3 regions of the Methylomonas sp. ZR1 genome follow, and region 3 is predicted to be linked to each of the others. Evidence: predicted binding sites of a transcription regulator. Region 3 holds the regulator's gene; each other region holds the start of a gene.
The links. The regulator HrcA, encoded in region 3, represses chaperone genes, less so after heat shock. The targets are predictions, from matches to a motif close to TNTTAGCACTCNNNNNNNNNGAGTGCTAANA.
Positions count from the first base shown of each region.

Region 1 (10,877 bases), 830 kb from region 3:
ACGCCTAGCGGAGCAGCGGCATGTTTATGTGTTGGATATGCGCAACCACGGCAGTTCGCCGCATGCCGAGGTGCTGGATTATCCCAGTATGGCCGCCGACTTGTTGGCTTTTATGGATAGCCATGAGATTCCCTGTGCTCATTTACTCGGGCATAGCATGGGGGGCAAGGCGGTGATGTGGTTTGCCTTGCATCATCCGCAACGAGTCGCTGGTTTAATCGTTGCGGACATCGCTCCGGTCAGTTATCAGCATAGCTTCGACGATCTGGTCGACGCTCTGAGCCGTTTGCCAGTCAATAGCATCGGCAACCGAAAGCAGGCCGAAGAGGCGCTAGCCGAGGCGGTTCCGGATCTGGCCTACCGGCAGTTTTTGCTGCAAAATCTGCTGCTGAAAGACGGCAATTACTACTGGCGGATCAATCTGGATATTATTCAAAAAAATGCCCATCACATTGTCGGCTTTCCGGAAGTCGGCGAACGCCGGTTCGTCCGGTCGGTGTTATTCATCGGTGGCGGCAATTCCAAATATCTGGATGAAGAAGCGATTTATGCAGTGTTTCCGCAAGCAAAGATCGCGAAAATTCCAGATACCGGCCATTGGTTATACGTTGAGGCGCCGGATGCGTTTTGTCGCTTGGTGGAGGATTGGTTGCTGGCCGCTTAGCGCTTAAGTGCTTGATCTAGGCTGGTTTAGAACCTTGGTACACTGGCGATAAATCGCAAGGACGATAAGCTTGCTACCGCAATTTAGCTAGTTCAGTGCGGAGCGGTAACAGATGACAGATAGTTCATATCAACACATTCAAGGTATCAAACGAGGCAAACTTGCGGTGCCGCTTGAGGATTTGTTGCTCACACAGGCCGAACACGGGCTCAGCGATTATTTGTCGCTTTCGCTAAGCCATTGCGGTGAATTAACCAAAGTTAGTATCACTACGACCGATGTCGAGCCGCTAACCTACTCCGCTTTTATTCGAGCCTCTGCGCCACTGGATTTTGCTGCGGTAGTGTTTGTGGCGCAGCCGGTTAAGCTGGGTGAGCTGAGCGATCATCGAACGTTGCCTGATAAAAGAAAAGCTTGTGTTAGAATCGCGCGGCTTGCACCGTTTTGGCGAGTGTTGCGGCAAAAGGGATCGCAACGCCGGCGCTGAGACGCGGCGATAGCTGATGGTTGGTACGCCGAGCCATCACACTTTTTCTTAACTTTTTATTTGAAACGCCCATGAACAAACCCAAAAAAGTTGCAATCCTCACGGCCGGCGGTTTGGCGCCTTGCCTGAACTCCGCTATCGGCAGCCTGATTGAACGCTACACAGAAATTGATCCTAGCATCGAAATTATTTGCTACCGTGGCGGCTACAAAGGTCTGCTGCTGGGTGACTCCTATGTTGTGACCGATGAAGTCCGCAAAAAAGCCGGCTTGCTGCAACGTTTCGGCGGTTCAGTGATCGGCAACAGCCGCGTCAAGCTGACCAATATCAAAGACTGCGTGAAACGCGGTTTGGTGAAAGAAGGCGAAGACCCGCAAAAAGTCGCTGCCGACCAGTTAATTAAAGACGGCGTCGATATTCTGCACACTATCGGCGGTGACGATACCAATACTGCGGCGGCCGATTTGGCCGCATTTCTGGCGAAAAACAACTACGGTCTGACCGTGATCGGTTTGCCAAAAACCGTCGATAACGACGTATTCCCGATCAAACAATCCCTGGGTGCCTGGACTGCCGCCGAACAAGGCGCACGTTACTTCATGAACGTGGTGGCCGAGAACAATTCCAACCCACGCATGCTGATCGTCCACGAAGTCATGGGCCGTAACTGTGGTTGGTTGACCGCTGCGACTGCACAGGAATACCGTAAATTGTTGGACCGCGCCGAGTGGTTGCCCGAGTTGGGCTTGAGCCGCGAGTCGTATGAAGTACACGCGGTTTTCGTTCCCGAGATGGCGATTGATTTAGAAGCTGAAGCGACTCGGTTGCGTGCGGTGATGGACAAAGTCGATTGCGTGAATATCTTCGTGTCCGAAGGCGCCGGTGTGGAAGCTATCGTTGCCGAACTGCAAGCTAAAGGCCAAGAAGTGCCGCGTGATGCGTTCGGCCACATCAAGCTGGATGCAGTCAATCCGGGCAAATGGTTTGGCGAGCAATTCGCGCAAATGATCGGGGCGGAAAAAACCCTGGTGCAGAAATCCGGTTATTTCGCCCGCGCTGCTGCTGCTAATGTTGATGATATGCGTCTGATCAAATCTTGCGCTGACCTGGCCGTGGAATGTGCCTTCCGCCGCGAATCCGGCGTGATGGGCCACGACGAAGATAACGGCAACATATTGCGCGCTATCGAGTTTCCACGCATCAAAGGCGGCAAGCCGTTCAATATCGATACCGACTGGTTCACCCAAACGCTGGCGGAAATTGGTCAGAAAAAGGGCGGCAAAGTCGAAGTCAGCCATTAATAAAGTTTTGGCTTGATCATAGGGGCGGATTTATCCGCCCTTTTTTATTTACTGGAAGCGAATAAATTCGCCTCCACCGCCAAGTTTCACAAGCCCAATTCGCTTAAGCCGGCATGATCGTCGGGTCGCCGGCCCAGCGGCCAATGGAATAAACGATCATCGGCCTTAATCAGCAAATCGTTGATGCTGGCAAAGCGACGCTGCATTAATCCGTATTCGTTAAACTCCCAATTTTCGTTGCCGTAGCTGCGAAACCAGTTGCCGGCATCGTCATGCCACTCGTAAGCGAAGCGCACCGCGATACGGTTGTCGGCAAAAGCCCATAATTCTTTGATTAGTCGATAATCCAATTCCTTGGCCCATTTGCGCTGTAAAAACTCACGAATTTGCCCGCGACCTACCGGAAACTCGGCGCGATTGCGCCAGCGGCTGTCTTCGGTATACACCTGCACGACGCGATCCGGATCGCGGCTATTCCAGGCATCTTCTGCCATGCGGACTTTTTGCGTGGCAGTGTCGGCGGTAAAGGGCGGTAAAGGCGGTTTGCTGTCCATCGTTAAGCTCCTGACTAGGGTGAGAAAGTAAGTAGACAGGTTTGTCTACTTGTGGCGATGGTAGCAATTGTAGACAGACTTGTCTACAATCGAAACATGATCTCTGATTCCACCACCATTCTGTCGGACCGCCCGCCTCGCGAGCGGATATTACTGGCCGCGCATGATTTGTTTTATCGCGACGGCATCCGCGCCACCGGCATCGACAAAGTAATTGCCGAGTCCGGAGTGACGAAGGTGACGTTTTACCGGTATTTTCCCAGTAAGAATGATTTGATCCGGGCGTTTTTGGATTACCGGCACGACCTGTGGATGGCCTGGTTTAACGATGCCTTACAGCGTCACGGCGGGCAAGCGGGTGCGGGATTGATGCCGCTGGTGGCGACTATGGCAGAATGGTTTCGCAAGCCTATTTATCGCGGCTGCGCGTTTATCAATACCGTCGCCGAATTGGGCGGCGTGTTGCCCGATGTGCTGGAAATTTGCTACCAGCATAAACAAGATATGGTGCGGGTAATTGCCGAACTGTTGCCGGATGGCCCAAACCGGCAGCAGCTGGCGAATGCGGCTGCGGTGGCGATAGACGGCGCGATTGTTAAAGCGCAGCTGGAAGCGCCAGAGGTCGCGGAAAAGCAGTCCCTAAAAAGCTTGGAGACGCTATTAGTTGCACTGAATGCCTTCGCGCAATCAACGCCGGCGGTTAAAGCGCCGGACGACTAGTTTTTCCAGGCCTATCGCTACGTAAATAACCGAGCTAACCCCCAAAATCAACAGCCACTCCTCCCGACCGATTGCCTCGCTGCCGAATAAGGCCTGCATCGTTGGCCAATAGGTAAACAGCAGTTGCAGCAAAATCATGCTGACGACACCAAAAATCAGCCATAAATTGGAAAAAACGCCGACTCGGAACATCGAGTAATTTAGCGAGCGACAGTTGAATAGGTAAAACAATTCGCCAAACACAAACACATTGACGGCGACTGTGCGGGCCTTAGCTAGGGTTGCGTTTTGCGATAGTTCCCATTCAAACAAGCCGAATGCGCCGGCCAGCAACAACAGGCCGACCAGACAGATACGAAACATTAGACGTTTGGTCAGGATAGCTTGCTTGGGATTGCGTGGCTTATGGAGCATCAGACCCGGTTCCTTGGGTTCGAAAGCCAACATTAAACCCAGCAGTACTGCGGTGGTCATATTGATCCAGAGAATTTGCAGGGGTGTAATCGGCAACGCCACATTGGCGAACACCGCGGCGGTAATCACCAGGCCCTCACCGAGATTGGTCGGTAAGGTCCAGGCGATGAATTTCACCAGATTGTCGAACACGCCGCGGCCTTCTTCGACGGCGGCTTCGATGGTGGCGAAATGATCGTCAGTCAGCACCATGGCCGCCGCTTCTTTGGCGACTTCGGTGCCGCCCATGCCCATCGCCACGCCGATGTTGGCTTGCCGTAGTGCCGGGGCATCGTTGACGCCGTCGCCGGTCATGGCTACCACGTGACCGTTGGCCTGCAAGGCTTGCACCAATTGCAACTTTTGCTCCGGCGCGATGCGGGCAAAGACATCGCAGTCTTTGACGTGTTTGCGATAGTCGGCTTCGCTGTAGTGTTGCAAGTCGGCGCCGCTGATCACACGTTCGGTATGGCGCATGTTGAGCTGCTTAGCGATGGCCAGCGCGGTGACGGGATGGTCGCCAGTGATCATCTTCACCGAGATGCCGGCCTTATAACAGGCGGCAATGGCCCGGGCAGCTTCGGGGCGCGGTGGATCGATCATGGCTTGCAAGCCCAAAAAGGTCAGGCCACCACCCACTTCGCGATGTTCAACCGCATCGTCATCATGCTCAGCGCGCGCAAAAGCCAGGACTCTCAAGCCTTGTGCGGCAAACGCTTCAGCTTGCTGGTTCAGGCAGTCTCTATCCAGTGGTACGAGTTGCATGTCGGCGGCAAAGGCTTTGTCGCAGCGCTGTAGCAGGCTTTCCAGCGAGCCTTTTAAATAAATATGCCGGGCGTCTTCGGCCAGGTTGTGATGCAGAGTGGCCATGAATTGGTACGCGGATTCGAACGGAATGGCGTCCAGGCGCGGATGGTCGCCGCTGACGCTGGCTTGATGCAGACCGGCTTTGTGGGCGGCTACCAGCAAGGCGGCCTCGGTAGGGTCGCCTTCGATACGCCAGTTGTCGGTGTCGGCGATTAATCGGGCGTCGTTGCACAGCAGGCCGGCTTTTAAACATTCCAATAGTGCTGGTTTAAGGGACGGGTCGACCGCTTGGTTATGGCTGGTAAATTCACCGTCCGGCGTGTAGCCGCTGCCGCTGACCTCGAATATTTCACCGCCTGCCTGCACGAATTGCACGGTCATTTGGTTTTGCGTCAAGGTGCCGGTTTTGTCGGAGCAAATCACCGTGGTGCTGCCCAGGGTTTCCACCGCCGGCAGTTTGCGGATGATGGCGTTGCGTTTGGCCATACGCGAGACGCCGATAGCCAGCGTAATCGTCAGCGCCGCGGGCAGACCTTCCGGGATGGCGCCGACAGCCAACGCCACGGAGGCCATGAACATGTCCAACATGGTTTCGCCGCGCCAGACGCCGACCGCAAAGGTAATGGCCGCGCAGCCGACGATCACCCAGAGCAACAATTGACTGAATTGGCTCATTTTTAGCGTTAGCGGCGTTTCCAGCGGTTCGGCGCTGCCGATCAGCTTGTTGATGCGGCCAATCTCGGTGTTATCGCCGGTACTGACTACCACGGCCAGTGCACTGCCGTAACTGACCAGCGTCGAGGAATACGCCATATTGGCGCGATCAGCCAATAAGGTGGCCGAGGGTAGAGTCTGTGCCTGCTTTTCCACCGGTACCGATTCGCCGGTTAGCGCGGATTCGTCGATTTTCAGTTCGCGGCTTTGCAAGAGGCGCAGATCGGCAGGCACCTTGTCGCCGGATTGCAGGAATACCAAATCGCCGGGAACTAACTCGGCAGCAGCAATACTTCGGCGCTGGCCGTCACGCAGGACGTTGCTGCTGATATTCAAGGTCTGAGCCAGGGCGTTAATGGCTTTCAGCGCGTTCGCTTCCTGAACGAAGCCGATCACCGCATTGATAATGACCACACCGAAGATGACGCTACTGTCGGTCCATTCCTCTAAAAAAGCGGTGGTGGCCGCGGAAAACAGCAGGATGTAGATCAAGGGCTGATGAAATTGCGCCAATAGCAAAAGCAAAGGGCCTTTGCCGCGGCGAGCGGTCAGGCGGTTGGCGCCGCTAGTCGCTCGGCGTTTTTGCGCTTCCTCGCTGCTCAGGCCTTGACCCAGCTCTACGCCGAAATGCGTTAATACGGTTTCCGGCGTTTGGCTGTGCCAGTTGGCTTTAGGGTAATGGTCCATATGCTCAGATTGATAGTTGAAAATGGCGTTGGCGTAGTTGCCCCAAGGCTAAATTAGCCTGAGGTTAAAACCATAAGTTGACAAAGAATACTTTGTGCTTGTTCCCTAAAAGGGATGGGGTTATAGTCCATTCCCGAGGTCTATGGCCTCATTCTAAATTAAAATAAAAACAAATAGTTGGAGGTATATATGGGCGGAGTTATCGAATTAGTGGTGTTGATGTTGATTATTGCCATCTTCGCTTTCGCACCGTTGGGGTATTTCATTTACATGTACACCATGAAGAATGGCGAACCGTTCGGCGACATCGAGCCGCACGGCGATAGCGATTCGGCGCTATTGAGAAATGTCAGCAAAGCCATTCTGATGGTTAAAGGCAAACTGGGAAAAAATTAATTACGTCTTATTTGCCAGCAATAGAAAGCCGGGATTAGCCCGGCTTTTTTGTGCGGATTAGCTTATTTCGCGCCGCAGCTCGGGCAGTGTGGGTTTTTCTTCAAGCGCATGCTGTGCCATTCCATACTCAGGCCGTCCAGCAACAGCAAGCGGCCTGTTAATGTGCTGCCGGTGTTGACTATCAGCTTTATCGTTTCCAAGGCCTGTATGCTGCCGACGATGCCGGTGATCGGCGCAATCACGCCATTGTGGGCGCAATTTTGCAATTCCTCGCCATCGCTTTGATAAAGACAGTTATAGCACGGGCTATCGTTTAACCCAGGGGTAAATACGCTGACTTGACCCTCAAAGCGGATCGCCGCGCCGGATACCAATGGGGTTTTTTTCTCGACGCAAGCCTTATTGATGGCAAAGCGGGTGGTGAAGTTATCGCTGCAGTCCAGCACCACATCGGCCTCCGTCACTTCTTTAAGTAATTGCTCGTCAGCCAGGCGTTGCTTGTGAGCAAACACTTTTACGCCCGGATTAATTTTTTCCAAAGTCTGTTGGGTTGAAATAACTTTATCCAACCCTATATCGCTGGTGTAGTGAGCAATCTGGCGTTGCAAATTGGTCAAATCGACTTGGTCGTCGTCGTAGACGGTGATCTGGCCGACACCGGCCGCAGCCAGGTACATTGAGGCAGGCGAGCCCAAACCGCCGGCACCGACGATTAATACTTTGGCATCGAGCAATTTTTGCTGACCGGCAATATCGATTTGCGGCAGCATGATTTGCCGGCTGTAACGGAGTAATTGTTCGTCGTTCATAGTGTGTATGGCTTGGGTAAGGCGCAGATGATGCCAAAGAGCTTGACAGAGTGCAAAAGCCGGATATTATTAGCACTCGTTGCTAGAGAGTGCTAATAAAACTGAGGCCGCTTAAAAGCTCGCTTCCTCCGTAAGGGGTAGCTGTTTTTTAAATTGCTTTACACAGTTTTTAACCTTTAACTTTATCTACATTAAGGAGACATTGATGAAAATTCGTCCGTTACATGACCGTATCGTCGTAAAACGTGTTGAGGAAGAAACCAAAACCGCAGGCGGCATCGTGTTGCCGGGTTCAGCTGCTGAAAAACCTAGCGAAGGCGAAGTGTTGGCAGTAGGTTCAGGTAAACCGTTAGACAACGGCCAAGTACGTGCCCTGGAAGTTAAAGTTGGCGACCGCGTGTTGTTCGGCAAATATTCCGGCACCGAAGTTAAAGTCGATGGCGAGCAATACATCGTCATGCGCGAAGAAGACATCATGGGTGTTTTGGGTTAAGCCCAATTCGTTCGACACACTCTTTTTCAATTTAACCAATATCTCAGGAATAAGAAATGGCAGCAAAAGACGTAAAATTTGGTGGCGACGCGCGTGCACTGATGGTGGCAGGCGTTAACGTTCTGGCAAATGCAGTAAAAGTGACTTTGGGTCCTAAAGGCCGCAACGCTGTATTGGATAAAAGCTTCGGCGCACCAACCATCACCAAAGACGGTGTATCGGTCGCGAAAGAAATCGAATTGAAAGACAAATTCGAAAACATGGGCGCGCAAATGGTCAAAGAAGTGGCTTCAAAAACTTCTGACGTAGCCGGCGACGGTACTACGACTGCGACCGTTCTGGCGCAAGCCATCGTTAACGAAGGTTTGAAATCAGTCGCAGCGGGCATGAACCCAATGGACCTGAAACGCGGCATTGATTTGGCAGTCACCACAGCGGTTGCGGCGATCGAAAAAGCGGCTACGCCTTGCAGCGACAGCAAAGCGATCGCGCAAGTAGGTACCATCTCGGCTAACTCCGACGAATCAGTCGGTGCGATCATTGCTGAAGCGATGGAAAAAGTCGGTAAAGAAGGCGTCATCACCGTTGAAGAAGGCACCGGCCTGAACAACGAGCTGGACGTTGTAGAAGGTATGCAGTTCGACCGCGGCTACTTGTCTCCATACTTCATCAACAAACAAGAAAGCATGAGCGTCGAATTGGACGATCCTTTCGTGCTGTTGTACGACAAAAAAATCTCCAACATTCGCGAAATGTTGCCAATTTTGGAAGGCGTGGCTAAATCCGGCCGCTCTTTATTGATCATCGCGGAAGACGTAGAAGGCGAAGCCTTGGCAACGCTGGTTGTCAACAACATGCGCGGCATCGTTAAAGTGGCTGCGGTTAAAGCACCTGGTTTCGGCGATCGTCGTAAAGCCATGCTGGAAGACATCGCAGTTCTGACCGGCGGCGTGGTGATTTCTGAAGAAGTAGGTCTGTCTTTGGAAAAAGCCGACATCAGCCAATTGGGTACTGCAAAGCGCGTCCAAATCAACAAAGAAAACACCACCATCATCGACGGTGCTGGCGACGAAACCCAAATCAAAGGCCGCGTCGCACAAATCCGCGCTCAAGCTGATGATGCGACTTCCGATTACGACCGTGAGAAATTGCAAGAGCGTCTGGCCAAACTGGCTGGCGGTGTCGCGGTGATCAAAGTCGGCGCTGCGACCGAAGTGGAAATGAAAGAGAAGAAAGCTCGCGTTGAAGACGCGCTGCATTCAACTCGCGCCGCGGTTGAAGAAGGCGTAGTTGCCGGCGGTGGTACAGCTCTGATCCGCGCATTGTCTGCTCTGGACGGCCTGAAAGGCATCAACCACGACCAAGACGTAGGTATCAGCATCCTGCGTCGTGCGATGGAAGAGCCTTTGCGTCAAATCGTCAGCAACGCCGGAGACGAAGCGTCTGTGGTGCTGAACGAAGTTAAAAAAGGCACCGGTAACTTCGGTTACAACGCTGCTACCGGCGAATACGGCGACATGATCGCCATGGGTATTTTGGACCCTGCGAAAGTAACCCGTTCTGCCTTGCAAAACGCCGCATCGGTTGCTGGCTTGATGATCACCACCGAGGTGATGATTGCTGATGCACCATCCGACAGCAAAGCCCCTGCAATGCCTGATATGGGCGGCATGGGTGGTATGGGCGGCATGATGTAATCGCCTTCGGCCTCGGCCTGAAAACCCCGGTTGCCGCAAGGTGCCGGGGTTTTTTATTGCCTGGCGCTTTGGGTGTGGAACGGTTTACGATGGTTTGCCTCACTATAGATTGATTTTTGCCGCGAAACATTCGATAACGGCATCAGCAAATTATTCACAGCTCGAAGCTATTAACCATGACCAACGATTTTTCGATTCTGATTGCCGACGATAATGAAATCAATCTGTGGTTGTTGCGCGAACAGTTGGAATACTGGACGACCAATATCACCTCGGCAAAAGACGGGCGGGAGGCCTGGCAATTGTTGCAAGAACGCCGCTACGACTTCATCTTCCTGGATGTGAACATGCCGTTTTTGAGTGGTTTCGATGTCGCCGCCAATTTGCGCGGCACCGAAAACTACAATCGGCAAACGCCGGCAGTCGCCGTCACGGCTCACGCGCAAAATCAGCAGCAGGAACGGGCAATCGCCGCCGGGTTCAACGAATGTTTGGTCAAGCCGGTTCGCCTTTACCAGTTGGAGCAATTGCTGGTGCGTTGGCGGCAACATGAGCCGGTGAACGCCGAGTATTATGCAGTGCAACTTTTGCGCAAAGCCCAGCATAACCGGCAGTTGAGCCAAGTCTTGATGGGCAAATTATTTGAGCAGTTGCCGGGATTAATACTCGACATCGAGCGGGCCTTGGACAATGGATTGCTGCAACAGGCGTGGGATTTGAACCATAAACTGCATGGCACCTTTTGTTTTTACGATTTTGCCGATTGTCTGGCGGTCGTCGAGAACTTGCAAAAAGCGTTGGCACAAGCCGACGCAGAGTTGGCGCAACAGCGCTTTAATACAATGAAAATTAAGCTGATTCGGCTGTTGGATAACCAGGATCAAGTTCTGAAGTGTCTCGGTGACGATGACGCCATATTATGACCAAGGTGACACTCGCGTGGCTCTAATTTGGCCGCTTTTATCGGCTGCGGCGCTTTGGCGTTCGACGCGCCCGCGCAAATGATGCAAACTGCACCCTATATTGCAAAGTAAAGACAAGGTGGCTTTTATGAATACAGACCCCTGCACTTACGTCATTTTTGGTGCTACCGGC
Region 1 covers NZ_RCST01000001.1:3,572,219-3,583,095, reverse strand. Annotated here, with positions in the region: gene DDY07_RS16210 (alpha/beta fold hydrolase) at 1-664, shown strand, start outside; gene DDY07_RS16205 (hypothetical protein) at 777-1,151, shown strand; gene DDY07_RS16200 (pyrophosphate--fructose-6-phosphate 1-phosphotransferase) at 1,223-2,452, shown strand; gene DDY07_RS16195 (nuclear transport factor 2 family protein) at 2,539-3,006, opposite strand; gene DDY07_RS16190 (TetR/AcrR family transcriptional regulator) at 3,103-3,726, shown strand; gene DDY07_RS16185 (cation-transporting P-type ATPase) at 3,694-6,387, opposite strand; gene DDY07_RS16180 (hypothetical protein) at 6,577-6,783, shown strand; gene DDY07_RS16175 (molybdopterin-synthase adenylyltransferase MoeB) at 6,846-7,592, opposite strand; gene groES (co-chaperone GroES) at 7,798-8,085, shown strand; gene groL (chaperonin GroEL) at 8,142-9,782, shown strand; gene DDY07_RS16160 (hybrid sensor histidine kinase/response regulator) at 9,959-10,705, shown strand; gene zwf (glucose-6-phosphate dehydrogenase) at 10,833-10,877, shown strand, end outside.
Region 1: groES (co-chaperone GroES) is a predicted target of HrcA. The motif match lies at 7,660-7,690, and genes of this name have one in related genera.

Region 2 (10,877 bases), 1.8 Mb from region 3:
CGAGTGACACCGAAAGTGATTCGCAGTGATACGTTTAGGCGTTACTTTAGCGCGTGTCACTAATCGTGTCACTGTTTGCGGTGTATGTCACTGCATTTTGTTGCACTTCTTTGGACAATAAAAAACCCGCTAAGCCTTATGGCTTGCGGGTTTCTGTATGTTCTTGCACTTCTCTAAATCTTTCTTTGGTACCGAGGGTCGGAATCGAACCGACACTCCTTTCGGAACCGGATTTTGAATCCGGCGCGTCTACCAGTTTCACCACCCCGGCAAAGAAAGCGTCATTATACTGATTTTTGCAGAAATGCCAAACTATTTTTTACGCTGCCAATATTACCGCTGCTTTCAGCTTTTTCATGGCGTTTTGTTCAAGCTGTCTGATACGCTCAGCCGACACTTGATAACGATCCGCCAATTCGTGCAAAGTGGCTTTTTCTTCCACCAACCAGCGGCTAGCCAGAATATCGCGGCTTCTGTCGTCCAAGCCAGCCATGGCATCCATCAGCAACTCTTCCTTGCGGTCTTCCCAGTCGCTATTTTCCAGCAATAAAGCCGGATCGGCGCCGTGCTGTTCCAGATAAGCGATAGGCGCTTGCGCATGGTCTTCGCTGTCGTCGCCGGTTGGCTCAAGTCCTATATCGCGACCGTCCAAACGCCGTTCCATTTCGTAAACCGTTTTGACGTCCACATCCAGGTTCTCTGCTATCGCTTCCGCATCGTCTTGCGATAGGTAGTTCAAGTCGTTTTTAAACTTGCGCAGATTAAAAAACAGTTTGCGCTGCGCTTTAGTGGTAGCAACTTTAACAATGCGCCAGTTTTTAATCACATATTCGTGAATTTCCGCTTTGATCCAATGTACGGCAAACGACACCAAGCGCACACCCATGTCGGGGTCGAAACGCTTGACCGCTTTCATCAAGCCGATATTGCCTTCCTGAACAATGTCCGCCAACGGCAAACCGTAACCGGCATAGCCTCTGGCTACATGCGCCACGAAGCGCAAATTGGACATCACCAGCTCACGCGCAGCATTCAGGTCGCCTTCATCCCGGTAACGTAACGCCAAGTCCTGCTCCTGCTCGACGCTGAGTTTGGGCATTTGGGCGACTAAGTTCAAGTAAGAATCAAACGTCCCAACCGATAAATTGATCGGCAAAGCCAAGCTGTTGTTCATATCACCCTCGTTTCCGCGGAATAAATTAACGTTAACCGAATTCTAGCACTCGAAACACGAGAGTGCTAATAATTTAGTAAAAATCTTTTGATACAGATAGTTACACTGATTTTTGCTTCAATTTTGCTGTGTAAGCAGCTAGCGATGCCGCCTTTACGAATTCCGGCCAAACTCGTTAAAATGCAGATTAAGTCAGAAATCTCCGCCTAACTCATCAAAACCACAGCCATTTACTCAAACATGTCAGCTTCCGATAGCCCCGTATCATCCAACTTTATTAGACACATCATTGCCGCCGATCTGGCCGCCAACAAAAACAACGGCAAAGTTGCCACCCGTTTTCCTCCTGAACCCAATGGCTATCTGCACATCGGCCACGCCAAATCGATTTGCCTGAATTTCACCCTTGCCGCCGAAAACAACGGTACCTGCAATTTACGCTTCGACGATACCAATCCGGAGAAAGAAAGCGTCGAATATATGGAAGCCATCGAACGCGACGTGCAATGGTTAGGATTTAAATGGGCCGGCAAATACCACGCCTCCGATTATTTCGAACAGCTTTACGATTACGCGGTGCAACTGATCAAACAAGGGGATGCCTATGTCGACAGCTCCACGCCTGAACAAATGCGCGCGGATCGCGGCACCTTGACCGAACCCGGCAAGGAAAGCCGGGACCGCAGCCGCTCCATCGAAGAAAACCTGGATTTGTTTACCCGGATGCGGGCCGGCGAATTCGCTGACGGCCAGTATGTGCTGCGCGCCAAAATCGATATGGCCTCGCCTAACATTAATATGCGCGACCCGACCATCTACCGCATTCGCCGTGTTCATCACCAACGTACCGGCGATGCCTGGTGTCTGTACCCAATGTACGACTACACCCATTGCATTTCCGATGCTTTGGAAGGCATCACCCACTCGATCTGCACCTTGGAGTTTGAAGATCACCGCCCTTTATACGACTGGGTGCTGGACAAATTGCAAACCCCTTGCCATCCACAGCAAATCGAATTCGCCCGTCTGCAATTGGAATACACCATCGTCAGCAAGCGTAAATTGCTGCAATTGGTCACCGAAAAACACGTCAAAGGTTGGGACGACCCACGCATGCCAACCATTTCCGGCCTGCGCCGGGCCGGTTTTACGCCGGAAGCGATTCGGGACTTCTGCGAACGCATTGGCGTCACCAAAAACGATTCCTGGATCGAAATGGGTGTCTTGGAAAACTGCATTCGTGAAGACTTGAACGAACGCGCTCCGCGAGCGATGGCCGTGTTAAGGCCGTTAAAAGTAGTCATCAGCAACTGGGAAGACGGTAAAACCGAAACTTATCAAATCGCCAACCATCCGCAAAAGCCGGAAATGGGCAGCCGAGAAGTCAATTTCTCCAAAACCATCCTGATCGAGCAAGACGATTTCATGGAAAACCCGCCTAAAGACTTTAAGCGTTTGGTGCCAGGCGGCGAAGTGCGCTTGCGCGGCTCCTATGTGATCAAATGCGAGGAAGTGATTAAAGACGCAGCCGGTAATGTCATCGAACTGCGTTGCAGCTACGACCCGGCCACCTTGGGCAAAAACCCCGAAGGCCGCAAAGTAAAAGGCGTAATCCATTGGGTTTCTGAACAACACGCCCTGCCCGCCGAACTGCGTTTATACGACCGGCTGTTCAGCCATCCCAACCCGGACACACTGGATAATTTCCTGGACGGCATCAATCCCAATTCGCTGGAAGTGTTGACTGATTGCCGGGTGGAAGCCAGCCTGGTCAATGCCACGCCGGATACCCGTTATCAATTTGAGCGCACCGGCTATTTTTGCCTGGACTATGCCGACAGCACCGCGGAAAAATTGGTGTTTAACCGCACCGTGACCTTACGCGACAGTTGGGCAAAGTAGCAAAGTAATTAACCATGGCCGCGCTGCAAGCATTAATTGATCACCTGGAAGCACAAACCGGCCAATCACTAAACAACCACCGTCTGAGCAGTGTCGGCGGTGGCGACATCAATAGCGCTTACCGGCTGCAAGCCGCCAATATCGACTGGTTTATCAAATTAAACCGGGCAAGCCTAGCGAATATGTTTGTAGCGGAAGCGGCCGGTTTACGAGAGTTAGCCCGTATAGGCGAGGTGCGCGTGCCCAAGGTGATTTGCTTTGGCGAATGTCAACAACACGCTTATCTGGTGCTGGAATTCATCGAATTGAGTTCGTTGCATAGCCGCAGCGCCAGCTTATTCGGCGAACAACTGGCCTTGCTGCACCAGCGGCCGCAAGCCTATTTCGGCTGGCACATCGATAACACCATCGGCTCCACGCAGCAGCACAACGCCAGACACGACGATTGGGTCAGTTTTTGGCAGCAACAACGCCTGGGCAAACAATTACAGTTTGCCGCCGCTAACGGTTATCGCGGCTCACTGCAAACGCAAGGCGATAAACTGCTGGAGAACATCATCGCTTTTTTCAGCGATTACCGCCCACACCCATCCTTACTGCACGGCGACTTATGGGGCGGCAATGCTGCCTCGGATAAGCAAGGACAACCGATAATCTTCGACCCGGCTTGCTATTACGGCGACCGCGAAGCGGACCTGGCCATGACCGAATTATTCAGCGGCTTCAGCCGCGATTTTTATGCGGCTTATCAAGCCGACTATCCGCTGGACCCTGGCTACAAAACCCGTAAAACCCTTTATAACCTTTACCACATCCTTAACCATCTTAATCTGTTCGGCAGCGGTTATTTGAACCAGGCCAACAGCATGATCGCTCAGTTATTGGCTGAATTAAACTAATCGCGTCCAGCGCCGAATGGCCAACCGAAGCGATAGGTTGACATAGCCAGTTGCAATCCCCCTCCATTTTCCCTGCTCATAAAAAGAATTTTTCCCGCATCAATCCAGGAATTTCCTCCCGGATAATAGCCGTCAACTTTAAGGCCGAAACAGCAGCTTATATCCAGAGCCCCGTTTCGAAATTTATGACACCACCCATTCCACCGCTGCCATGAGCAACACCCTAAAAATATTGTTAGTCGACGACCATGCTGTGGTACGCGCGGGTTTTCGCATGTTATTGTCGGTTAGCGGCAATGTCGAAGTCATTGCCGAAGCGGAACGCGGCGAACAAGCCATTCAGCTTTATGGCGAGTCCAAGCCGGATCTGGTGGTCATGGATTTATCCATGCCGGGAATCGGCGGCCTGGAAGCCATTCGCCGGATCGTCGCACGGGATGCAAATGCGCGGATTTTGGTATACAGCATCTATCACGAACAAGTTTACGTGCGGCGAGCCTTGGATGCTGGCGCGCAAGGGTACATCACTAAAAACATGGCGCCGAATTTATTGTTGCCGGCTATAGAAAGCATTATGCAAGGTAAAGGTTATACGGAACCCGGCCTGCTTAAACCCGCGGACGAGCCGTCCGCCAATGCGCAGTATCAAGCGCTGATCGATGCATTCTCGCCGCGCGAGTTCGATATTTTCCGGCTACTGGCCCAAGGCCTGACGGTCTCGAAAATTTCCATTCACCTGTGTTTGGGCAATAAAACCATCGCCAACTACGCGACGCAAATCAAGAAAAAACTGCAGGTGCAGACCACCACCGAATTGGCCCACATCGCCGTCAACCTAAACATACTCAATCAGTAAACCTTATCTAAAACCGCTCAGCGCAATACTCTGATCGAACCCAAGGTACCGGTTTCAACGGTCACGCTCAGCCGGGTAATTTTACTGACGCGGATGGCGTTCTTGGGTTGCGAGGGGTCGAAATTGAATTCATCGCCCTCGCGCACCATGAAAGTACCGACACCGCTGACTTCCAACAGAGCAATAAAGGCCTTCCCGGACGGATTCAACAAACCTCGTAATTTGAGGTTAGGCACCTTCATGGTTTCCTGATTCGGCATAAACCCATAAGCGCCGACGGCAGCGCCCTGCGCCCCAGCCGTTTCGTACATCAGTTCGCTGGGCGTGAATGGATCGCGCAGCTGCTTCGGCGCCTCAGGCGTCAACGGCAGCGGCGTGGCCGGCGCTTCCAGAGCCCGCGCGGCGAGTGCCGCCATTGAAAAAGCAAGGCCGGCAATCGGCTTGATTGAATTCGACAAACTCATTTAATGCCCCGATACCAAAGAGAATAAGGCTTGAAAGAATGCATAATAGACAAAGCCCACCATCGAACCGATCACCAAAATCATCACCGGCTCGATCAGGGCCGACAGGCGCTTGATCGCAATTTCCAACAACTTTTCGTAATAAATGCCCAGTTCCTGCAACACTTCGTCCAGCGACCCGGTCCCCTCGCCTACGGCAACCATCTGCACTACCAGCGGCGGAATGCGCGGATGATCGATACTGCGCGCAATATCCCGGCCCTCTAAAATCTGGTTGGATGCGGCCAGCAACTGATCGACATAAACTCGGTTGCCCAGCAAATTAGCGGTAATTTTCAACGCCTGAAACACGGTGACACCGCTGCGCAGCAGAATCGACAACGCCCAGTTCATCTGCGCCATCGCACCGGTCACCAGCAACGAGCCGATCACCGGCAGCCGCAGCAACAGCCGGTCTATCCACAAACGGCCGTTACGGGTTTGATAAATCAACACTATCAGCAGCAGCAAAGCCGCCACACCACCTACCAGCCAAAGGCCATGCTGGCGCACGAAGTCGGATATATCCACCAGCAACTGGGTGGACGGCGGCAAAGCTTTGCCTTTGCCCATCAAAAACTTGCTGAATTTGGGGATGATTTTCACCACCATGAAAATGCCGACGCCGATTGCCGCCAGCACCACAATCGCGGGATAAATCATCGCGTTGATGGTCTGTGCCCGCAATGCGGCTCTTTTATCCAGATGTATCGCCAACCTTTCCATGATCTGATCCAAATCGCCCGTGGTTTCGCCGGCGACCACCAAATTGATCGCCATTTCCGGAAACACCGCCTTGTGCTTACTCATCGCCGACGACAGCGATTGGCCAACCCGAATGTCCTTCAGCATCAGGCGTAAAGTCAAATTCAAGCGCGGATTGGTCAATTGCGCCTGGGCCAGCTCCAGGGCCTGGGCCACCGGAAGGCCCGCCCGCAGCATAAAACTCATTTGCCTGAAAAAGAATATCAACGCCGTATTCGTTACCGAACGTTGCGAGGCCAACCAGTCAGAAAAATTGGCCTGGCCGAAAAAACCGCTGCTGCCGCGCCCCTGCCGTAACGCCAACACTCGCAAGCCGCGTTGGCGCAATTGCGATGCGGCATTACCCATATCGTCGGCTTGCAGCCTGCCGCCAATCTCGTTGCCGCGCTCGTCCAAGGCGGTGTAAACAAATTCCGCCATCTCAGTTTACTCCGCGCACGCCGCGGGTTTTGTGAACCGCCACATCACGTAACTCGTCTAGTGTGGTCATGCCCAACAGCACTTTACGGCAACCGTCCTCCCACATAAAACTCAGACGCTCACCGGCACTGGCTTCCAAGGTTTCCTCGTCGCTGCCGCGCGCTACCAAGCGGGCGAGCGTTTCATCCAGCCACAGCGTTTCAAACAATCCCAGCCGGCCGCGAAAACCGCTGCCCTGGCAGATCACGCAACCGCCCGGTTCGTAAATCTGCACGGCATCGTCATCCCGCCCCAGTTCCGCCAGCTCGGCAGGCGTCGCCAAGCGCGGTTTGCGGCAATGCCCGCATAAGCGGCGCACCAAGCGCTGGGCGATCACCGCCGCCACCGTGGAACCGATCAGGAACGGTTCGCAACCGATGTCGATCAAGCGCGTGACGGCGCTCACCGCGTTGTTGGTGTGCAGCGTCGAAAACACCAAATGCCCGGTCATCGCCGCTTTCACGGCCACATCGGCAGTTTCCGGGTCGCGGATCTCGCCTACCATCAACACGTCCGGATCGTGCCGCAAAAACGAGCGCAGGGCGTCGGCAAAACTGACTTTCGGCCCGGTCTGCAATTGAGAAACCCCGAGCATCACGTATTCAATCGGGTTCTCCACGGTCATGATGTTGATGTCGGCGCGGTTGATTTCCTGGAGCGCGGCGAACAAGGTAGTCGATTTACCGCTCCCGGTCGGACCGGTCAGCAGCACCATGCCATAGGGGCGGTGTATCACCTTGCGAAAATGCTGCAAATCTTCTTCCATCATACCCAGATCGGCCAGCGTCAAACCAAACGCCTCTTGGCCGAGCAGCCGCAGCGTCATCCGTTCGCCCAGCCGGGTCGGCGCCGTCGCCACCCGAATGTTAAAGCCCTTGTCGATAGGCCGGGGCAAATGATAAGAAAAACCACCGTCCTGCGGCATGCGCTGTTCGGCTATATCCAAGCCGGCCAGCACTTTGACCCGCGACACCAACGCGGCAGCCGCGCCGGCGTTGGCAACCAACGGAAAATCGCGCAATTTGCCGTCCACCCGCAAGCGGACTCGCAATCCATGCGCATCCGGTAATAAGTGAATGTCCGAGGCCCGGTAAAAATAGGCTTCGCGGATGATACCGTCCAACATGGCTACCAAATCGGTATCGGTCTCCGCCGTCACCGCGCCGCTTTGCTCGGGCGCCGATTTTCCGGCCAATGCCTGCTTTACCTTTAATTGCAATAAGGCCAGATCGGCCATTGCCAGCGGCAATACCTGCCCCAACAAGCGTTGCACCGAATCAATGCCGCCCCGGTCGCCCGGATCGCTGCAGATCAGTAACACCTGTTCGCCATCACTAACCGGCAACAGCAACTTGCGCTGTACCAGACTGGGCGGAATTTTTTTTAACAAGGCGCTTTCCACCTGTAGCGTATCCAGATCGACATACGGCACGCCGTATTGCTCGGCCACCGCCCGATGCAAGGCCGATAAGGGAAAACGATAATGGGCCTGAACCATGCTTAGCAAACTCAAGCGTTGCCGACGGGCGTCAATACGTAAGCGCTCCAATTGTGCGGCCTCAACCAAGCCGCAGCGCACACCGGCTTCCAGGAGATGTTCGTCATTGATAGCCATACGCTTACAACGCCAAAATCACTTCGGCCAGCAGGGATTGCGGATAGCCGGGCATCGCCAACACCGGCATGCGCTCGACGCTGATACGCAGCACCGCCACTTGAAACGGTAGCCGATCCAAATCGTGAATGAAGCGGTTCAAAGCCAGATAGGTGCCCTCCACCTCCAGGCGCCGCAGCGGCCTTTCCAACAACGAACCCGGCGACATCCGTGCCACCCAGCCGGCACTCAACGGCGGAATCACGGCAGTGATGGGCGTAGTGGGAGCAGCCGGCGTTGCAGCCGCCGGTTTGTTTTTCCGGCTTTTCTTGGTGGTTGCCGGTGCCGCCGCAACCGGCGCGGCATTGCTGCTTACCGCCGCTTTGAAAACCTCGTTGGCGCGCACATGAATCTGCGCATCCCGCGCCACTTTGGAAATATTCACAATCAGAAACTGAGAGTCGTCCGGCGCCAGATGTTTTTCCACGCTGTCCGACTGCTCCTTGATAGCCGCCAGCAAACGCTCTTGTTCCGCTAATTGGCTCTTCAAGCGCTCGACGTCCTCATCCGGTTCTTCCGGAATCTCGGCGGTGCGCAGGCGTTTGTCGGTGGCTTCCGCCGTTTGCTGTAATTGGCCGATTTCCCGGTTGGCCGGCACCCAGCGCAACCAGGCATATCCGCCGATGACGATCACGCCGATAGCCAAGGCCGACAACCATTGTTCGCGCTTACTCAAAGGGGGTAGTTTCATGGGGGTTTGGATTGGATAAACGAATGATTTTGCCGTCCGGCTCGGCCAATTTGACCAGCCGCAACGAAATACTGAAGCCGTTACTCTGCAGCGGCCCTTTGCCGAAAGTCACTTTGGGCTCACGAACCTGCAAGTCCCAGCGGGCGGCGGCATCACCCACCCGTTTGATAAAGGTCTGCGCGGCGCTGTCGCTGAGCGCCCAGGCCTCCAGCACCAGGTTTTCCGCTTCGATACGCTTGGCGTCGATAGGATTGGGCGGAGCCGCGTTCGGCGCCGCGGCCGGTTTTAATGCCGACTTGTCCGGCTCATCCAAACGCTCGATCACCACCTCATTGTCAACCAGCGTTTGCAGCATACCCAACACGCCCTTTACCAAATCCATGCGCTCCGGAATGTCTTCGTCGTAGAAGCGGGCCAGATTTTCCAGACGCGACTGTTCGGTGCGCAAACTCTTGATCTTGTCCTTGATCTGGGCGATTTCAGCCGCTTGGGCATTGATGCGCTTAATAGCCTCATCGATACTTTGCCAGCTGGCGTCCACCTGCTGCTTGTAGCTCTCGACGCTGCTTTTGCGCGCCCACAACGACAGCTCGGCCACGCCGACCATCAGCAATAGCAGCAGCACCAGCGCCGCGGCCCGCACCTCCAAGCGATCACGCAGTGCCGGCAATGGGCCGCCCAAGCGCACCCCCACGCAACGCTCCGCTTCGGCCAGACCCAAGGCGTGGTAAGCCGCTCCGGCCATGCCCGGCGAAACCTTATCGCCAACGACAGCATGGGTTAGCGGGTGCAAGTCCAGTTCCAGCATGTGTTCCAAATTGGCGGCCAGCTCGGGTGCCGACGGCCAACTAGCCAACCACACCGGCTCGCGCGGCGGCGCATGCAGCGCGTGGTAGCTTTCCAGGCAAATATCCAGCGGCGCTTTGTGCAGATTCAAATAGTGGCGCAAGGCCGTAATCCCGCCAGCGGCTAGCCGCGTGCTAAACCCCAAACCGGGTTGAGTCTCCAGCAGCACCGCGTAGGTTTCTGTCGCTGGAAGTAAGGCCGCGCTGCAACCGGTCAAGGGATACATGGTTTGCAATTTCAAACCCTGCCGCGCGAAAGCGTCCGACCAGCGCTGCAATAAACTTTGATGCACGCAACTAATCAGCCAGTTAAAAGTACCGGGTATATCGTCCACCGCACTCTGCGCCGCCCAGCCGACTTCGATGGCCTCGTCGGCGGCTTTCAACCACTCCTGCCCGGTCAAGCACGCATTGAGCTGGCTGCGTTTGATATACCCCAACTCCACCGCCAGATCGCCGAAACGCCGTAACGAAAACTGCTCGGCCAACGCCAAACCGCCGCCGGCCCTGGATTTACCTTGCTGCAAATCCATCACCGCCCGCGCTTGTTCCTCGGTCATATAGCCTTGGCCCACCAATAAATGCCCCACCGACCAGCGGGTGACGTGTTGCAGCAACAGCGGCTCCGCTTCCCAGCGCGCCAATTCCAGCATCTGCAACAATGGCCGGGGTTTGCGGGGATTGACCGGTAACTCCACCAGCGTCGAAAACACCGCCGGCGACAACAGAATCGCCGAACCGCCGCCCTGCCAACCCTGGCTTTTTAGCGTAATCAGCAGATCGCTGAGGCCTTCGGCCATATCCACTTGTTCGGTTTTGGCCTGATACAGCAATTCCATATCCTGATCGGCACGGCGCAGCACGGCGGCGCGCAAGGAAAAACCGTCGGTCTCGCAGACTAATAACTGCGACGGGATAGCGAAAGGGATAAAACGGTTAAATTTCATGGAGGCTTGGGTTAAAGGGATATTTAAGTGGTTCCCGGACTTTGATTTTTCGGCTCCGCCGCTTCTCGTTCACACGGTCATCCGTCACCGCCATTAAGTTAAGAGCGGGTGATTCCCTCTCCCCCTGGGAGAGGGTTAGGGTGAGGGGAATAAATAAGGGAAGAAGCGATATTTTGATCCCC
Region 2 covers NZ_RCST01000001.1:911,052-921,928, reverse strand. Annotated here, with positions in the region: tRNA gene DDY07_RS04120 (tRNA-Leu) at 187-271, opposite strand; gene rpoH (RNA polymerase sigma factor RpoH) at 320-1,174, opposite strand; gene DDY07_RS04110 (glutamine--tRNA ligase/YqeY domain fusion protein) at 1,415-3,076, shown strand; gene DDY07_RS04105 (fructosamine kinase family protein) at 3,091-3,975, shown strand; gene DDY07_RS04100 (response regulator transcription factor) at 4,187-4,831, shown strand; gene DDY07_RS04095 (hypothetical protein) at 4,849-5,295, opposite strand; gene DDY07_RS04090 (type II secretion system F family protein) at 5,296-6,519, opposite strand; gene DDY07_RS04085 (GspE/PulE family protein) at 6,521-8,173, opposite strand; gene DDY07_RS04080 (hypothetical protein) at 8,178-8,903, opposite strand; gene DDY07_RS04075 (hypothetical protein) at 8,881-10,695, opposite strand.
Region 2: rpoH (RNA polymerase sigma factor RpoH) is a predicted target of HrcA. The motif match lies at 1,215-1,245, and genes of this name have one in related genera.

Region 3 (10,877 bases):
AATTGCAACAATCCAATCTGGTGCTGGCGCAAATCACCGGCCGCGGCATTCTGCGCGAGGGCGGCGAGGTGTTTAAACAGATCGCCGCGCATGGCGGCAAGCTGTACGCGGTGGGTTTGAGTTACGACGCCGATTTCGCCGATTACGGCCTGCAACTGGATAAAGACCTGCAAGCCTATATGTCGGCTGGCGGCGCCGACAATGCCGCCAACATGATCCGGCTGGCCTTGGCCAAATTCAAAAACGTTCAGGCCGACATTGCACCGCCGCAAGCCCAGCCGGAAATCGGCGCTTTCGACGTGCGCAGCAAGCAATTGTTCGCCGATTTCGACAGCTACCAAAAGGCTTATGCCGGTCATAAAGCTGGCCAGCCCTGGATCGCGATTTTGTTTTACCGTTCCTCGGCACTGTCCGGGCAAACCGATACGGTCAAAACCTTGGCCGAGCAGCTGGAGGCCAAGGGTTATAACGTGCTGCCAGTATTCGGCTACCCCTACGACAAGACACTGGAAAAAATGCTGGTCGACGGTAACGGCAAATCCCGCGTCGAGGCCATCGCTGCGCTGGCCTTGAAAATCGGTGCCAGCCCGGACAAGACCGTGCCGACCTTGACCCGCTTAGGCGTACCTGTGCTAAACGGCATTGCCTTGAACAGCCAAAGCCACGCGCAATGGACCGAGTCCTCCACCGGTCTGGATGTGATGGAACGGGCCTGGCAAGTCGCATTGCCGGAATTCGCCGGCGAAATTGCCCCTACCGTGGTGGCCAGCAAGGAAAGCGTGCATGACAAAGCCACCGGCCAGGATTTCGTCCGCGAAGTGCCAATCCCGGAACGCATCGCCCGCTACGCCGACCGCCTGGATAAGTGGGCCAAGTTGCGCCATACCGCCAACGCCGATAAGAAAGTCGCGCTGCTGTATTACAACTACCCGCCCGGCAAGGAAAATATCGGCGCCTCGTATTTAAACGTGCTGCCGGAATCGCTGTTGAACATCATGCAGCGCATGCGTCAAGAAGGCTACCAGTTGGGCGACGCGCCGACCGACGGCGCAGCATTGAAAGCCGCCGTCAAGAACCACGGCATCAACCTGGGCAATTGGGAACCGGGCGCGATTGCCGAAGCCGCCGCCAGCGGCCGGGCGGTATTGTTGCCGATTGCCGATTATCAAAAATGGTTCGATGCCTTGCCGGAAACCTTTAAAGCGGCGATGCTGAAAGCCTGGGGCAAGCCGGAGGACAGCAAAATCGGCGCCTGGACCGACAGCAAGGGCCAACGCTTTTTGATTTTGCCGGCGCTGCAATACGGCAATTTGCTGCTGGCGCCGCAACCGTCGCGCGGTTGGGAGCAGGATGTCAAAAAGCTCTATCACGACGTGTCCATGCCGCCGCACCATCAATACGTGGCGTTCTATTTGTGGCTGCAAAAAGGCTACCGCGCCGACGCGATGATTCATCTCGGCACCCACGCCACCCACGAATGGCTGTCCGGCAAGGAAATCGGTTTCACTCAAGCCGATCCCGGCGAGATTTTGATGGCCGACGTACCGCAGATTTATCCCTACATTATGGACGACGTCGGCGAAGCCTTGCAGGCCAAGCGCCGGGCGATGGCAACCATCATTTCGCACATGACGCCGCCGCTGGACAAGGCCGATTTGAATCCGGAGCTGGCCAAACTGGCCGGCTTGCTGGACGACTACAACGTCGCCGCCCAGAAAAGCGAGCAACTGGCTAAGATCAGGCTAGACGAGATCAATCAAATCGCTAGTAAGGCCGGCTTGTTGAAAGACCTGAAAATGGAAAGGGCCGAAACCGGCGACCAGTTGGAAGAACTGGAGCATTACCTAAAGGAAATCCGGGAGAAAAAGGTGCCTATGGGTTTGCATACCTTCGGCAAGGCGCCGGATGAAGCGATTAGACAGCGTTTTGCCGAAGCCATCGTCGCCCGCGATCCTAAGCTGAAAGGCGAGGCTTTAAAGCAAAAAGTCCAGGCCATGGCCAAACTGATTGCCGATAGCGCCAACGCCGAAATGAACGCGCTGATCAATGCGCTGGCCGGCCGCTACATCCCGGCCGGCAGTGGCGGCGACCCGTTGCGCAACCCGGACGCCTTGCCGACCGGCAAGGATTTGTACGGTTTCGATCCGTCGCGGATTCCCAGCGAGGCAGTCTACAACGAAGGCGCGCGTTTGGCCGAGCAAGTGGTTGCCGATTTCAAAAAGCAGCACGGCCATTATCCGGAACGGCTGGTGTTCAATTTGTGGGGTGTGGAAAGCTCGCGCCATGAGGGCGTGATGGAAGCCGAAATCATGCATCTGCTCGGCGTCAAACCGCATTGGGACGAGCGCGGCCGCACCCAGGGCGTGGACGTGATTGCTCGCGACAAACTGGGCCGGCCTCGGGTCGATGTCACTATCATTCCGTCCGGCTTGTACCGGGATTTGTTTGCCTCGGTGATCAAATTGCTGGACCAGGCCGAAACCAAGGCGCAGGAACAAGACGAGCCGGATAATCCGTTGCGCCGGCATATCCAGGAAACCCAGGCCGAGTTGGTCAAACGCGGCTTGAAGCCCGAGGAAGCGCTGGATATGGCTTCGGCCCGCTTGTTCAGCGTGCCGTCCGGTGCTTACGGCACCAATCTGGATCGGGCCATTCCGCTGTCCAACACCTGGACCGACGAGAAGCAACTGGCTGACGTGTTCTTCAATCGCATGCACCACGTTTACGGTCGCGGCCATTGGGGCGAGGCGGCCAGCAAGGACGCGACGCTGGCGGTGGACTTGTTCAAATTGTCTTTGAAAGATACCGATGCGGTGATTCACAGTCGCTCCAGCAATGTCTACGCCACGCTGGACGGCGACGACTTCTTCCAATATCTGGGCGGTACGGCGATGGCGGCAAGACAGGTTAACGGCAAGACGCCGGAAGTCTTGGTCGCCGACTTGGCCGACCCGACCGCCGCCAAAACCATGAGTCTGGAGCGTTATCAGGGGCGGGAGATGCAAAGCCGCTACCTGAATCCGAAATGGATAGAGTCGATGTTGAAGGAAGGTTACGCCGGCGCACGCTTTATCAATATGGTGGCCGAAAACCTGTGGGGCTGGCAGGTGACGGTGCCGGAGGCGGTCGGCGCCGAGAAGTGGCAGGCGATGTACGAAACTTACGTTGAGGACAAATACCAGCTCGACATCCAGAAAAAATTCGAGCAAGCCGACAACCTGCTGGCTTACCAAGCTATGGTGGATCGGATGCTGGTGGCGGTAAACAAAGGCTATTGGAAAGCCGATCCAGCGGTGAAAGCCAAGCTGGAACAAGTTAACAAGGAAGTCATTGCGAAAGCCGGCGTGGCTTGCAACAAGGACACTTGCAGCAGCCCGGAAATCACCAAACTGGCTGAGCAACAGGATGCGGCCAAAGCCGCCAAGGCAGCCGCGCCGGGTGCGCAAGCCCAACCACCGGCACCCGCAGCGGCTCAAACGCCACCGCAGCCCACTCAATCTCAACAGCCGCCAGCCGCTCAGCAACCGCAGGCTCAAGCACAAGCCGCGCCGGATGCCGCCAAGCCTCTGGAAGGCTATGAGATGGAAGAGAAAAAAGCCGCCAGCGAAAGCACTGAACAGCAACAAACCTTGAGTTCGGCGCAGAGCTGGTGGTTGAGTTTTGCGATCTTGCTGTTGTTTGTCGCCGGTTATTGGCACGGCAGTTGGGAACAGCGGAAGGACAAAGCCTAGCGCTTGGCTGGAAAAACCCTGGCGTCCTTGTTACAGCGAGGGCGGTAACCCAGGAAATTCGAAAGCCATCATTCCCGCTTTCGTGGGGATGATGGCTGCGGGGAGTTTATGGGCTCACATAGGCCCGATATGAATAATAGCGTGGCGCCTCAGGGGGAAATTCAAGTAGGGGTCTGCTCTTGATGTAAGAAGAATTAAAAATAAATCTAACATGACCATGAAGCGCCGTTTTTTAAAATTGCATTACCGGAGGAATCAACTTTGTCTCGTTTACACGTAATAACGCTGTTGGCCCTGACCAATTTGGCTTACAGCAATCAAATCCTGGCAGAAGATAGCGATCAAAGCGCCGTGGGGCCAGCCGAAACCGCTAAGACCGACAATTCGGCCAGCAACGATGAGTCGCTGGGTACGATGGTGGTGACCGCCACCCGCTCGGAAATCAGTGCATCGATGGCGCCGGCCAATGTCAGTGTCATCACCACCGAAAATACCGAAAACCGCCTGACCCAACGTATCGGTGACGCCTTGAAGGATGTGCCGGGGGTGTATTTGCGTGGTAGTGCTTATGGCACCAGCTTCCCAGGCTCCAGTGTTAGCTCGTCTGCATTCCATGGCATCAGCGGTACGAATCGATCTTTATTTTTAGTGGATGGGCTGCCGGTAAACAATGCCAATTCAGGGCTGGTTGATTGGAATATCCTGAATATGGACGACGCTCAGCAAGTGGAATATGTCCCTGGACCCTTTTCAGCGCTGTACGGTAGTGGCGCGATGGGCGGTGTACTCAATGTGATCTCCAAAGTCCCCACTAAACGCGAAGGACGTCTGTCATTTGGCGCCGGTGGCGCGGCTGTTGATCAATGGGGCATCAAAGGCCGTTACCGGGATCGTTTCGAAAACGGCGTGGGGATTTCTCTGACCTTCAACCACATGGATAGCGATAACTGGGCGGTGTCGGATTACGTGACGGCTTCGCCAGCCAGCTTTACGCCACCGGCTACAGCGATACCGAATGCGGTAGTCAGAGCGAACACGGCTACCGCGTTAAGAAACGCCTCGACACCGGTATTCGGTGCCATTCCGACCGCAACCACCCAAGGTGGCTCGACCTACATCATAGGAGACAAAGGGGAACGCCCTTGGGAGCAGAACACCGCATCCTTGCATCTCTATTACGATTTGACTGATAGCACCGAGATTGATGGCGGTATGAGCTGGAGCCGCAGCGAAACTAGCGCAGGGACGTTTAACAGTTATTTGACCACTGCCGGAGGCTCGCCAATTGCAATCGCTACCGGAAACCCCACTGTCAATTCAGTCGCCAGCGTGGCCGGCCTGGCGCAAAGCAACAACCTTAATCTAAATGGGCAGCGACTGAATGTCTACGAGCAGCAATTTCTGCATTTTTTGCCGTCAGTAGAAGACACTCGCCGCTATTTTGCCCACCTGAAACATGATTTTGGGCATGACGTGAAATTGAATGTCGATTTTCAATACATGGATCACGAGACTTATTCGCCTAGCCCAAACAGCGCGGCGTTCGACGATACCTTAAGCGGCGGCAGAGGCCAGTTAACCGTTACGCCTAGCCAACGGATTGACGGTAACGTGGCATTGCGCTTCCCGTTTTTGTGGGATCAACGTAACTTTGTCACGGTCGGTTTTGGTGCTAACCACAATAATTTGGAAGGTCAAAAACGTTTGGCCTTGAGTAATTGGCAAGATTGGTTCTCAGTGACGAATACTGTTTACGATGGCAAGGGCGAGTCGAGTATTTACTCCGCCTTTATTCAGGACGAAATTTGGTTGCGTAAAAACTTGATTGCTCATCTTGGCGTGCGTTATGACGACTGGTCAACTTCCGGTTCCATCGTACAAAAGGCTACCGTCACTTCCACGGGTACCACCACTAACCTGACGCAAACTTACAGCGAACGTTCCGTGTCGCAATTTAATCCCAAATTTAGTTTGACCTGGTTGCCGGCGGATGGCTACAAGCTGTTTGCTTCAACCGGTTGGGCATTCCGTCCACCCACCAACTCGGATTTGTATTCGACATCGCAAACGGCTAGCGGCAGTGTTTTTACCTTGACGCAAGCCGGGCCGAATCTGAAACCGGAAACCATGTATTCATGGGAAGTAGGCGGAGAGGCAACACCGATTGATGGTACAACGATTGCCGCCTCGTATTTTCACCATTACATTTCTGATTTGATTTACCGTAAAGATACGACATTAAGCGCAACCAATCGGCTTCAGGAGCGGCAAAATGCGGGTGAAGCGGAGGTTGAAGGCGTGGAGGCCAAATTAAGGCAGAAATTGTATTGGGACTGGCTGCATTTTACCGGGACCTACACCTTAAACGACTCGATAATTACCAAGAACGAGGCGAATCCGCTGTCGGTTGGCAAACAGATGGTGTTGTTGCCGGAGACCATGTTCAGTGGCGGCTTGGATGTCAAATATGAGCAGTGGAGCGGCGGCATTATTGGGCGCTATGTCAGCCAGCAGTATACGAACGACCAAAATCTGGATCAAAGGGCCGGCGTCCCAGGGAGTTACGACCCTTATTTTCTGGTCGATACCCGTATTGCTTATCAAGCGACGAAAAATATCGATCTGTCGTTTTCTGTGAATAATCTGTTGGATCGGGAATATTCCTCTTTTTATCAACAAGCCGGCCGCACCGTTTATGGGGAAGTGTCTTACAGCTTCTAATGCGATTGACTGTCGCCTCCGGCGCAATCTGCTCCGGATATTCGCAAAGCGAATATCCGGAGTAATGGCTGTTGGCAGTTTATAGCCATCGCTTAGCGTGCACAGTTCACAAAAATTGGCAATGTAAGCGCCGGCTTTGTAGTCTTCATCTGTTCTTAATCTTTTCCTAATCAAGACTTAAACATTGCTCTCTAGAATCAAGTCATAGATAAATTATTCTCGATCAAGGGGATTTATGTTTAGAGTGGCAAGTGTCGTTGTAATCAGTTTGTTGGTTTCGCCAATAGCCATCGCTGACGGGCATGGACGAGGTCATCACAAACATCACCACCATGACCGGTACGTCGAGGTCGAGCGGGTGTATGTACCGGGGAGGGTTACGCAGTACGTCCCGGCACCGCCGCCCGCACCGCGCTACAACAGTTACGACCAACGCTCCACTCAGGGCTTGGTAGGTGGCGCGTTAGGCAGTGCGGCGGGTTACGAGATGAGTAGAGGCGATCCGTTGGGAGCCGGCATCGGTGCCGCCGCCGGCGCCTGGATCGGCAACAGTATGAGCCGTTAATCAGCTACCGCCAATCAATTAACCGGCTTTAAATTTTGGGATGACTCATGCGACAGGAGGACAAAATGAGAATAAAAAATGGTAAAAAATATCAACAAGAACAGTACAGTAGAGTAGAAAAGTTATTGAATGTATTGTTGTTTTTTGTCGTTGCCTACTATAGCTACTATGTGTTGTCTTTCTCCCAAATGGGGGCTTGAGACCACTGGCGGTTGCGGTTTATTGTCCGTTTGCGTTCCTGCCATACAGTCCGGATAAGCAAACGCTAGATCGAATCAGAACCCTGCAAGTCTCAGACTTGCAGGGTTTTTTATTGCCGGTTGTTGGGCAAGATCGAATATACATCCAAAAATCGTAATTCCGGAACAAACTGCCCATCGATCCGTTCTCCACGACACGGGGGCTTCGGATATTCAATCCCAGCCCTTGATTGTGCTGGCTGCGCTTAGTTTATTCATAACCTGTTCAAGCCGTTGACAAGGCCGGACCCAGCTGATAGCTTTGCTGTCTGGCACTCACCAATATCGAGTGCTAACGGAATTTGGGGGATGACGTGGCTGGCGGACAAGATTTAAACGAAAGATCGCTATATTTATTAAAAACCTTGGTTGAGCGTTATATCCAGGACGGTCAGCCTGTTGGTTCGCGTTTGTTGTCTAAAGATCCGCAGTTAAAGCTGAGTCCGGCCAGCATTCGCAATGTGATGGCGGATCTGGAAGAGATGGGTTTGATCCATTCCCCGCACACGTCCGCCGGCCGAGTCCCAACCGTGAGTGGCTATCGTTTATTTGTCGACAGTTTGTTAACCGTCAAGCCTTTGGCATCCAGCGAATTGGACCAACTGCAACATGGCCTGAAAGGGGAGGCGGATAAAGCCAGTGACGTGTTGAATAAGGCTTCCAAATTATTGTCGGACGTAACGCGGATGGCCGGCGTGGTGACTTTGCCGCGCAGAGAAAGCGTCACCTTGCGGCACATCGAATTCCTGCCTATGTCCAATACCCGGGTGTTGGTGATTTTCGTCACCGACGACCAGGAAGTGCACAATAAAATCATTCATACCCACAAGCAATTCAGTCCTGCGGAATTACAACAGGCTGCCAACTATTTGAATTCGGTTTATTCCGGCCGCAGCTTGGCGAAAATTCGCGATTTGGTGGTGCGGGAGATGGAGCTCGATCAGCGGCAGGTCAATCAAGGCATGATGGACGCGGTGAACATGGCGCAGCTGACCTTCAGCGAACAACCCAACGACGACTATGTGTTGAGCGGCGAAACCAATCTAATGGGCTTTTCCGAGTTGTCGGATATGGAACGACTCAAACAGTTGTTCGAAGCTTTTAGCCAAAAGCGCGGCGTCATTCATTTATTGGATCAGTGTCTACAGGCCGAAGGCGTGCAGATTTTTATCGGTGAAGAGTCCGGCTATAGCGCATTCGATCATTGCAGCCTGGTGACGGCACCTTATTCGGTGAATGACGAAGTGGTGGGGGTGTTGGGCGTGATCGGCCCCACCCGAATGGCGTATGAAAAAGTGATTCCGTTCGTGGATGTGACGGCAAAGTTATTGGGCGCGGCCTTGAATCCCAAATAAATGGCCCTATCGTTAGGCCAACTAAAAAATTTAGAACCATGGAGTAAGTAATGAGTCATCAGCAATCGAGCCACGAACCCCAATCGGATAGCGATTTGATCGCCGAAGTTTTGGAACAGACCAAGCCAATCGACGCCGACGAACAGCCAACCGAAGCATCTGGCGCCGCCCCAGTCACTGTGGAAGCCTTACAGGAACAATTGGAGCAAGCTCAGCAACAGGCTGCTGCCAACCTGGATAAAGCCATCCGCACGATGGCCGAGATGGAAAATTTAAAAAAGCGCGTGCAAAAAGACTTGGACGACGAACGCAAATACGGTCTGGCCAAATTTGCGAAAGAATTGCTGAGTGTTCTGGATAGTTTGGAATTAGGCCTGCAAGCGGCAACCGGCGATAGCCCGGAGATAGTGAAACTACGCGAAGGCAGTGAATTGACCATCAAGCAATTCGAGTCGGTATTTGCCAAGTTTAATATCGAAACTGTCGACCCCATCGGTCAAGCATTCAATCCGGAATTGCACCAGGCGATGGTCATGCAGCCAAGTGCAACCGCCCAACCCAATACCGTGTTAAACGTCTTCCAAAAAGGCTATGTATTGAACGGCCGTTTATTGCGCCCTGCCATGGTGGTGGTGGCGAAAGCCGAGGACAAACCTGCCGATAGCGCAAAAATCGATGAGCAGGCTTGAAATTAAGACGATCAACCGCATATCGCTAACAACTTTTTAATTTATTACCAATTCAAGTCTGGAGAATATCAATGGGCAAAATGATCGGCATCGATTTAGGAACCACCAACTCCTGCGTCGCAGTCCTGGAAAACGGCACCGCGCGGGTTATCGAAAACAGCGAAGGCGCGCGCACCACGCCTTCCATCATCGCTTTTACCGGCGACAATGAAGTATTGGTCGGCCAGTCCGCCAAACGGCAGGCGGTGACCAACCCTGAAAACACTTTGTTCGCGATCAAACGCTTGATCGGCCGCCGTTTTAAAGAAGACGCGGTACAAAAAGACATCAAAATGGTGCCTTACAAAATTATGGAAGCCAACAATGGCGACGCTTGGGTGGAATGCCACGGTAAAAAAATGGCGCCGCCCGAAGTATCATCACGTGTGTTGATGAAACTGAAAAAAGACGCTGAAGCGTTCCTGGGTGAAGAAGTCACCGAAGCCGTCATCACCGTACCGGCATACTTTAACGACTCACAACGTCAAGCCACCAAAGACGCCGGCCGTATCGCCGGTCTGGACGTCAAACGCATCATCAACGAGCCGACTGCGGCAGCGTTGGCGTTTGGCATGGACAAACCGAAAGGCGACACCACTATAGCGGTTTATGACTTGGGTGGCGGTACTTTCGATATTTCCATCATCGAAATCGCTGAAATCGAAGGCGAGCACCAATTCGAAGTATTGGCCACCAACGGTGATACTTTCCTGGGCGGTGAAGACTTTGACTTGCGCATCATCGACTTTTTGGCCGGCGAATTTAAACGCGACAGTGGCATCGATCTGCACAACGATCCATTGGCGCTGCAACGTCTGAAAGAAGCGGCAGAAAAAGCCAAAATCGAATTGTCTTCAGCTGAGCAAACCGACATCAATCTGCCGTACATCACCGCCGACGCATCCGGTCCGAAACATTTGAACGTGAAACTGACCCGCGCCAAACTGGAGTCGCTGGTTGACGAGTTGATCGAAAGAACCAAAGGCCCTTGCTTGCAAGCGATTAAAGATGCCGGTATTTCGACCTCTAAAATCAACGATGTGATTCTGGTTGGCGGTCAAACCCGTATGCCGAAAGTGCAAGCGTTCGTTAAAGAACTGTTTGGCAAAGAGCCGCGCAAAGACGTTAACCCTGACGAAGCGGTAGCGCTGGGTGCGGCGATTCAAGCCGGTGTATTGGGCGGCGATGTTAAAGACGTATTGTTGTTGGACGTAACACCTCTGTCTTTGGGTATCGAAACCCTGGGCGGCGTGATGACCAAATTGATCGAGAAAAATACCACGATCCCAACCAACGCCTCGCAAACCTTCTCGACTGCGGACGACAATCAAACCGCGGTGACCGTGCAAGTATTGCAAGGCGAACGGGAAATGGCATCCGGTAATAAATCATTGGGTCGTTTTGATTTGCAAGACATCCCGCCGGCACCGCGCGGTATTCCGCAAATCGAAGTGTCGTTCGACATCGACGCCAACGGTATCTTGAACGTATCGGCGAAAGACAAAGCTACCGGCAAAAAACAATCCATCGTGATTAAA
Region 3 covers NZ_RCST01000001.1:2,744,258-2,755,134, reverse strand. Annotated here, with positions in the region: gene DDY07_RS12350 (cobaltochelatase subunit CobN) at 1-3,731, shown strand, start outside; gene DDY07_RS12345 (TonB-dependent receptor) at 3,993-6,452, shown strand; gene DDY07_RS12340 (glycine zipper 2TM domain-containing protein) at 6,688-7,017, shown strand; gene DDY07_RS24305 (hypothetical protein) at 7,083-7,217, shown strand; gene hrcA (heat-inducible transcriptional repressor HrcA) at 7,571-8,611, shown strand; gene grpE (nucleotide exchange factor GrpE) at 8,662-9,300, shown strand; gene dnaK (molecular chaperone DnaK) at 9,372-10,877, shown strand, end outside.